Regions from separate parts of the Nitratireductor rhodophyticola genome, predicted to be linked through region 4. Evidence: predicted binding sites of a transcription regulator. Region 4 holds the regulator's gene; each other region holds the start of a gene.

Region 1 (2,200 bases), on a different contig from region 4:
AGACGGTTCTTTCCGTGGAGCCGGGCTCCAAGGTCAAGCCGGGCGACGTGATTGCCCGTATCCCGACCGAGAGTGCCCGCACCAAGGACATCACTGGTGGTCTGCCGCGCGTTGCGGAACTGTTCGAGGCCCGTCGTCCGAAAGATCACGCCATCATCGCCGAGATCGATGGCACGATCCGCTTCGGTCGGGACTACAAGAACAAGCGCCGCATCGTCATCGAGCCGCATGACGCGACTCTGGAGCCCGCGGAATACCTCATTCCCAAGGGCAAGCCGTTCCATCTTCAGGACGGTGATCAGATCGAGAAGGGCGACTTTATTCTCGACGGCAACCCGGCGCCGCACGACATCCTGGCGATCAAGGGCGTGGAGGCTCTGGCTTCCTACCTGGTCAACGAAATCCAGGAGGTCTACCGGCTGCAGGGCGTGTTGATCAACGACAAGCACATCGAGGTGATCGTTCGCCAGATGCTGCAGAAGATCGAGATCACGGCACAGGGCGACTCGACCTACATTCCGGGCGACCATGTCGACTCGGTCGAGTTCGAGGAGATCAACGAGCGTCTGGTGGAAGAGGGCAAGAAGCCGGCCGAAGGCCAGCCGGTCCTCCTCGGCATCACCAAGGCTTCGCTGCAGACACCGTCCTTCATCTCCGCGGCCTCCTTCCAGGAGACCACACGCGTGCTGACCGAGGCGGCTGTCGCCGGCAAGATCGACACGCTGCAGGGCTTGAAGGAGAACGTCATTGTCGGCCGTCTCATCCCGGCCGGTACGGGTGGCGCCATGAGCCAGGTTCGCCGGATCGCGCGCTCGCGCGACGATCTGATCCTGGACGAGCGGCGCAAGAGCTCGGGCGCCGAGATGGCCGATCCGATGATCGCCGACATGACGACAAGCGCTGCCGAATAATCGGCAGATCGCTTCTCAGAAAAATGCAAGAGCCGGGCCCTGTGCCCGGCTTTTCTTTTGTCGATCCACCGTCATGGTCGCGTGCCTGTCATCCGACTGGATCATGAGGCTTCCGGGGCGTGCATTCCCGCCCGGTTTTTGGAGAAGTTCTCATGTTTACAAAGTTAGTCCTCGCTGCGGCATTGTCCGTTTCGGTGCAGTCTCTCGCCCACGCAGACGCCATGATGAAGCCCGCCTATCTCGGCGAAATCGTTCTTCCCAGCGGCCTCATGATCTCCGGCGTCGAGTTCGGTGGCATATCGGGCCTGGACTATGATGCAGAGGCGGGGGTGTTTTATGCAATTTCGGACGACCGGTCGGAAAAAGCGCCGGCGCGGTTCTATCGGCTGAAGCTTGCGATTGAGGAAGACGGCGTTAAGGGCGTCGATATCATCTCCAGCCATGTGCTGCAGGAGGAGAACGGCGGGCCGTTCGCGCCCAAAACGATCGATCCCGAAGCCATCCGCTTCGACGCTTCGCGCCAGAGCGTGTTCTGGTCGAGTGAACGCGACGTCGCGGGCAATCCAACGCTCTACGAGGCTGGACCGGACGGCGCATTCAAGCGCAGCTTCGCGATCCCTGAAGCCTATCTGCCGGATACTGCCGGCGAACGGGGCATCCGCAACAATCTGGCGTTTGAAGGGCTGACACTTTCAGTCGATGGAGAGACCGTCTGGGTCGCGACCGAGAATGCGCTCGTTCAGGATGGCCCGAAGGCGACGCTCGAAGCAGGCAGCCCGTCGCGCATTCTTGGCTTCAATGTGGAAAGCGTGGAGCCGGTTGCCGAATATGTCTACGAAACTGGTCCGATCCACCAGAAATCCGAAACCGAGCCCTATTACAACGATAACGGTCTGACGGAAATCCTGGAGATCGAGGCCGGCAGGTTTCTTGCGGTCGAGCGTTCCTTTGCACTGGGGACTGGAAACGAGATCAATCTCTATCTCGTCGAAACGGCAGGTGCGAGCGACATTCTCGGCGCGGAAAGCATTGCCGACCGTGATGTCACGCCGGTCAGGAAGGCGCGGGTTCTGAAGATCGGGGAAGGGGATTTCGGGCTCGACGTGGACAACATCGAAGCGGTCTCCTGGGGACCGGATGTCGGCGGCAAACGAACCCTCGTCATGGCCTCCGACAACAACTTCAATCCCAATGGCCAGTTCTCGCAGTTTGTCGTGTTCACGCTGGAACCGGCGCTAAACTAGATCGCCGTGCATCGCATGCGGAATAAGCCCGGCTGACAGCCGGGC
Region 2 (2,200 bases), on a different contig from region 4:
CCTTCGAACTTCGGACCGGGAAAATCGAGATGGCTGTGCCCGGTCACGATGGCGTCGATACCGTCGACACCGGCAAGCAGCAGCGAGGCGTTCTCGAGATTTTCCTCATACTGCGCCGGGCCAATACCCGAATGCGACAGCGCCACCACGATATCGGCGCCCTCCTCGCGCATCTGCGGAACCCAGGCCTCCGCCGCCCGAACGATGTCGCGCGTCATCGCCTTGCCGGTCAGATGCTTTGAATCCCAGTTCATGATCTGAGGCGGCACAAAGCCGATCAGCCCCACCCGGATCGGATGCTCCGCGCCATCGCCGTCCTTCACCATCCGGTCAAGGATCACGTAGGGTTTCAGGAACAAGTCATCGTCGCGGCCGCTGGCGGCAAGCTGCCCCTTGGTCAGGTTGGCGCAGACAAACGGAAAATTCGCGCCTGCAAGCACCTTGAACATGAAATCGAGCCCGTAATTGAACTCGTGATTGCCAAGCGTCGAGCAATCGTAGCCGAGCGTGTTCATCCCCTTGATCACCGGGTGAATGTCGCCGTCGCGCATGCCGCGCTCATAGGCGATGTAATCGCCCATCGGGTTGCCCTGGAGGAAGTCGCCATTGTCGACGAGGATCGAGTTCGTTGCCTCTGCGCGGATTGCGTCGATGATCGACGCCGTGCGGGCGAGCCCCATCGTGTCATTGGGCTTGTCGGCGTAATAATCGTAGGGAAAGACATGCACATGCAGGTCGGTGGTTTCCATAATGCGCAAATGCGCCTGGTTCACCGAAGCCTTGGCGGAAAAAGGGTGCATCAGCACCAGAGAACCTGCAGCAGCCGAGCCTGTTAAAAACGAACGGCGGGACATGGAGGCGTATGCGGACATCATGATCGTCTCTCCTGGGCCTTTGAAAAGGAACCGGCGAAGGAGCATGATTGCGCCGTCGCGCCGAGACTTCCAGCAAAATCTCGTGACGCGCGCATGACAGTCGACCGGCACGTTGTGAGCGAACCCTGTCGCATGCAGAACAGCGCCCGGACAGCAAATGCAGCAGCATCGGATCCGGCTGCAGCGAATGCGGAGGAGACGCGAGGATGAGCGACACACCGGGCGACAGAACCAGGCTTCATGCCTCCCCACCCTGTTTCATGCACGAGCTGGGCGATGGCGCTGGCATCTCAATCGCGGAAATCTGGCCGGAGGTCCGCCGCTGGCGCAAGGCCACGCGCGACCGCCTGATCGCCGAGCGCCTCGCCGTTCCCGCCGCCGAACGCACCCGCCTTGCCGGCATCATCGCACAGAAGCTCGACGCTCTGATCGGCGATCCATCGGGCCGCGTGGTCGGCCTCTACTGGCCGTTCCGGGGCGAGCCGGACCTGCGCCCATGGCTTGCCACCCTCCATGATCGCGGTGCCATGGCGGCCCTGCCGGTCGTCATCCAGAAAGCCGCGCCCCTCGTCTTTCGCCCCTATCGTCCCAGAGACACACTCGAACGCGGTGTCTGGAACATACCCGTTCCGGCAACCGACAAAGAGATCGTTCCCGATATCGTCGTCTCGCCGCTGGTCGGTTTCGATAAAGGCAACTACAGGCTGGGCTATGGTGGCGGATTTTATGACCGCACGATTGCCGCATTGCCGAAAAAGCCGCTACTAATCGGCATCGGATACGCTTTCTCACAACTCCCAACGATCTATCCCCAGCCGCACGACATTCCGATGGATCGTATCGTTACCGCCGGCTGATTCCGGCAGGCCTTCACGCCATCTGCGGCTTCAGCCCCACGCCTGTCCGGTCGACCACCTCGCGCAATGCAAAAGCCGAGTTGATCTTGATCACGTGCGGCATGCCCGTCAGCCACTCCTTGTGGACACGCTCATAGTCCTGCAGGTCGCGCGCAGCGATCCGCAGAATATAGTCGTACTCACCCGACATCAGATGGCAGGACACCACATTCGGACAACGCTGCACGGCTGCTTCGAACTCGCTGAGCGTCCGCTCGAACTGTCCCGACAGCGAAATATGCACAATCACCGTAACGCCATGTCCAAGGGCTGCATTTGAGAGCCGGGCGTGGTATCCCTTGACAACACCGCTCTTCTCCAGATTGTCGAGACGGCGGGAGCAGGCCGACTGGGAGAGCCCCACCTTCTCCGCAAGCGCCGAATTGGAGATCCGCCCATCCTTCTGGAGCACTTCCAGGATAGCGATAT
Region 3 (2,200 bases), 150 kb from region 4:
TCCCCGGCAGCCGGGGAGCGTCTCCAAACTCAGATCAGGACCGCTCGTCCTCTTCTTCTTCGTCCGCATCGCTGGATTTCAGCGACGAGAGCTTGGCAAAGACCGCATCCGCGTCGAGTTCCTGCTCGTCGGAGGACGTCTCGGACGGAGCCTGCTCACCGATCGGCAGATCCTCGGTCTCGGAAGCCGGAAGCAGGGTCTCGCCGGTGCTTTCCTGCGGCGGCAGGTACTTTGCCGCGCGCTGCACTTCCAGATCGAGATCGATCTGCGAGCAAAGGCCCAGAGTCACCGGGTCCATCGGCACGAGGTTTGCCGAATTCCAGTGCGTGCGCTCACGGATCGCCTCAATGGTCGATTTCGTGGTGCCCACAAGACGCGAGATCTGCGCATCCTTGAGCTCGGGATGATTGCGCACCAGCCAGAGAATGGCGTTGGGGCGATCCTGGCGCTTGGAGAGCGGCGTGTAGCGGGGGCCCTTGCGCTTGGTCTCGGGCACGCGAACCTTCGGCTCCGAAAGCCGCAGCTTGTGGTTCGGGTTGCCCTCGCCAAGGGCGATTTCCTCACGGGTGAGCTGTCCGGTCATAACCGGGTCCATGCCCTTGATGCCCTGTGCGGCATCACCATCGGCAATCGCCCCCACTTCGAGCGGGTGGAGTTTGCAGAATTCGGCGATCTGATCGAAGGTCAGTGCCGTGTTGTCGACCAGCCAAACGGCGGTGGCCTTGGGCATGAGAAGCGTGTTGGCCATGTGTCAAGAATCCTCTTCCTTCGCCCGCGTCCCTGGCGCGGGCGGTGGTCATAACCACCGATGTTGGGAAATATCGCCCGCGTTATAAACTGAAACGTCCCCCTGACGCAACAAATTGCGCGACACGGCAGATGGGGAGTGTCACCGAACCGTCATCGATGTGTCATCGGCCTGAAATCAAGGCTTCCGATTGTACCGCTCTTATGGGTCTTGAGGGAGTTTTCAGACATGGGACGCCACGCAATCATTCTGGGCCTGCTGGCAAGCACGGCCGTCATTCTGCCCGCGCATGCGGACATGGCATTCAACCGCATCGCCACCTTCCCGGTGGCGGAGAACCTGCCGGCCGGCACCGATGTAGCCACCGAAACCTCCTCGGAAATCATCGCACGCAGCGCAGATGGCAAGACGCTGATTTACTCCGACAGCCCGCTGGGCGGTGTGGGTTTCGTTGACATCGGCGATGCCAGCGCCCCGAAGGCGGGCGGCATGCTCAGGCTGGACGGCGAGCCTACCTCGGTGGCTGTGGCGGGCCAGAAGGCCATCGCGGCCGTGAACACCTCCGAGAGCTACACAAGCCCTTCCGGCAATCTCGTGGTGATCGACATGGCGGCGAAGACCGCCGAGAAGTCCTGCGATCTGGGTGGCCAGCCGGATTCAGTGGCCGTCAGCAGTGACGGGCGTTTTCTCGCCGTCGCCATCGAGAACGAGCGCGACGAGGACCTGAACGACGGTGTGATCCCGCAGATGCCCGCCGGTGACCTGAAGGTCTTCAATCTCAACGACGGGGTTCCCGACTGCGGCAGCATGAAGACCGTCTCCCTGAGCGGCCTTGCAGAGATCGCACCGGAAGACCCGGAGCCGGAATTCGTTGATTTCAACGACGCCGGCGAGATCGTCGTCACCATGCAGGAAAACAATCACATCGCCGTGGTTGCAGCCGAGACCGGCGAGGTGACAGGCCATTTCTCCGCCGGTCAAATCAGCCTGGAAAACATCGACACGCTCGACAACGGCGCCATCGCTTTCGATCAGAATGTGCAGAATCTGAAGCGCGAACCGGACGCCGTGAAATGGTTGGACAGCGATCGGTTCGTCACCGCCAATGAAGGCGATTATGAAGGCGGATCGCGCAGTTTCACCATCTTCAGCAAGTCAGGCGACGTTCTGTTTGACAGCGGCAATGATCTTGAGTTCCGCGCTGCGGCTGCCGGGCACTATCCCGACAAGCGCTCGGACGCCAAGGGCACCGAGCCGGAAGGACTGGAAGTCGCTACCTTCGGCGATCAGCAGTACATCTTCGTGGCACTGGAGCGCGCCTCGCTCGTCGTCGTCTACCGCGACACGGGCGGTGCGCCGGAATTCGTCCAGATCCTGCCCTCCGGTATCGGCCCTGAAGGCCTCGTGGCCATACCCGAACGTAACCTGCTCGTTACGGCAAACGAGGCCGAT
Region 4 (2,200 bases):
TTCTCGCCATTTCCCTGATCATGGGACTGCTGAGGAGACGCGGTTAAACAAGGGGACAATGACGTAAACGAATGCGGCACCCGGCGAGGCGGACCTTCCATGGCTTCCGCTTCGGGGAGACAATGAAAGGAGAATGCCATGGAACACATCGCTGCGCTTCTTCTGATTGTCGGCTGCTCCGGCAACATGGCCGAATGCCGCGAATTGCCCGCCCCCACGCCTGTCTATGAGACATTCGAGGAGTGCGAGGCGGAAAGGCCCGTCTCGATGCGTGAGCTCGAAAGCGAGGCTCCGCGTGTTATGGCGACATGTGTCTATGTTGATCCGGCGCTCGTCTATGACGACGCGGTTCTGGAATGGGACGTTACGGACGACGGCAAGCTGACGGCCACCCTTGAGCCGGTGACGAGCTTTGCGGTTGCCCGGAACGAACATGGCAGGCCCGCAAGCACGCTCATGAAGTGATCGAACCGACTGCAACGACATACAAAAACCCCGGCAATTGCGCCGGGGTTTTTGTGTCGGTCTGTCTCAGGCTTCACGGATCGCGTAGCCGGCGCCGCGAATGGTGCGGATCACGTCGGGAAGCCGGCCCTGATTCACGGCCTTGCGCAACCGGCCCACATGGACGTCAACCGTGCGCTCATCGATATAGATCGTTTCACCCCAGACATTGTCGAGCAGCTGGCTGCGCGAGAAAACGCGGCCGGGATGCTGCATCATGAATTCCAGAAGACGGAACTCTGTCGGTCCGAGACGGATTTCATTCTTGCGCCGGTAAACGCGGTGCGATTCCCGGTCGAGCACAATGTCGCCGACGGAGAGAACCGTTGACAGCACTTCCGGCTTGGCCCGGCGCAGGAGCGCGCGGACACGCGCCACGAACTCCGGTGTCGAAAAGGGCTTCACGAGATAATCGTCGGCGCCGGTGGAAAGTCCGCGCACGCGGTCGCTTTCCTCACCGCGCGCGGTGAGCATGATGATCGGCAGGCGCTCGGTTTCCGGGCGCATGCGAAGCCGGCGACACAGTTCGATGCCCGACACAGCCGGGACCATCCAGTCCAGAACGAGCAGATCCGGGACATTTTCCTGCAGGCGCACCTCGGCTTCATCGCCGCGCGAAATCATCTCTACCTGATAACCCTCGGCCTCCAGATTGTATTTCAGCAGGACGCAGAGCGGTTCGTCGTCTTCAACGACCATGACCTTGGGGGCAATCATGGAAGGCATTCTCCTAGGGCATTGCTACGGCCGTCTACGCATCCGCATCGACCGTCATCTGTGTTTCATCGAGCTTCGGCCGCTGGACCGGAAGCTGTTCCCCCGTCACCACATAATAGGCATTTTCGGCGATATTCGTCACGTGATCGCCGATGCGTTCGAGATTCTTGGCGCAAAACAGAAGATGCGTGCACGACGTGATATTGCGCGGATCCTCCATCATGTAGGTCAGCAGTTCGCGAAACACCGACGTATACTGAATGTCGATCTTCTCATCCTCGTCGCGCAACCGGATCAGCGCTTCGGCATCGCGCTTCACATAGTGCTCGACCACCGCATTGACCTGATGCAGCACCAGACCTGCCATCGCATCGATGGAATGGGCGAGCGTGCGCGGCGTGGCGCTCTGCCCGACCGCGCTCACGCGCTTGGCGATGTTCTTGGCGAGATCGCCAATGCGCTCCAGGTCGGCTGCCATGCGAATGGCACCCACAACGCTGCGCAGGTCCTGCGCCATCGGCTGGCGCTTGGCAATCAGCGTGATCGCACGCTCGTCGAGATCGCGCTGCTTGGCATCCATGATCGTGTCGTCGGAGATGACACGCTGCGCGAGCGCAGTGTCGGAGTTGAGCAGGGCATTGGTTGAGGCGCGGGTCATCGCACCGGAGAGATCGCCCATATCGCGGATGAGGCGGTCGATCTCACCGAGTTCCTCATCGAAGGAGCTGACTGTGTGCTCGCCCATGATCTGGTTCCTTATCTGTGCGTCAACCGAAGCGGCCGGTGATGTAATCCTGGGTGCGCTTGTCATCCGGATTGGTGAACATCTTGTCCGTCGGGCCTTCCTCGACAAGGTTGCCCAGATGGAACATGGCCGTGCGCTGCGACACGCGCGCCGCCTGCTGCATGGAGTGCGTGACGATGACGATGGTGTAATTCTCGCGCAGCTCGTCGATCAGCTCCTCCACCTTGGCGGTGG

Evidence for each region. The regulator PhoB, encoded in region 4, activates phosphate uptake and scavenging genes when phosphate is short. The targets are predictions, from matches to a motif close to TGTCATNNANCTGTCAT.
Region 1: the regulator PhoB is predicted to act here: its motif matches at 970-986, upstream of KUG85_RS02465 (esterase-like activity of phytase family protein).
Region 2: the regulator PhoB is predicted to act here: its motif matches at 958-974, upstream of KUG85_RS01300 (bifunctional 2',3'-cyclic-nucleotide 2'-phosphodiesterase/3'-nucleotidase).
Region 3: the regulator PhoB is predicted to act here: its motif matches at 888-904, upstream of KUG85_RS13315 (esterase-like activity of phytase family protein).

What each region holds. Positions count from the first base shown of each region.
Region 1 is NZ_JAHSSF010000001.1:539,213-541,412, forward strand. It holds gene rpoC (DNA-directed RNA polymerase subunit beta') at 1-911, shown strand, start outside; gene KUG85_RS02465 (esterase-like activity of phytase family protein) at 1,064-2,155, shown strand.
Region 2 is NZ_JAHSSF010000001.1:280,173-282,372, reverse strand. It holds gene KUG85_RS01300 (bifunctional 2',3'-cyclic-nucleotide 2'-phosphodiesterase/3'-nucleotidase) at 1-872, opposite strand, end outside; gene KUG85_RS01295 (5-formyltetrahydrofolate cyclo-ligase) at 1,082-1,732, shown strand; gene KUG85_RS01290 (Lrp/AsnC family transcriptional regulator) at 1,746-2,200, opposite strand, start outside.
Region 3 is NZ_JAHSSF010000003.1:475,827-478,026, forward strand. It holds gene KUG85_RS13310 (DUF1013 domain-containing protein) at 35-748, opposite strand; gene KUG85_RS13315 (esterase-like activity of phytase family protein) at 977-2,200, shown strand, end outside.
Region 4 is NZ_JAHSSF010000003.1:324,848-327,047, forward strand. It holds gene KUG85_RS12600 (DUF1328 domain-containing protein) at 1-47, shown strand, start outside; gene KUG85_RS12605 (hypothetical protein) at 139-465, shown strand; gene phoB (phosphate regulon transcriptional regulator PhoB) at 532-1,218, opposite strand; gene phoU (phosphate signaling complex protein PhoU) at 1,256-1,966, opposite strand; gene pstB (phosphate ABC transporter ATP-binding protein PstB) at 1,989-2,200, opposite strand, start outside.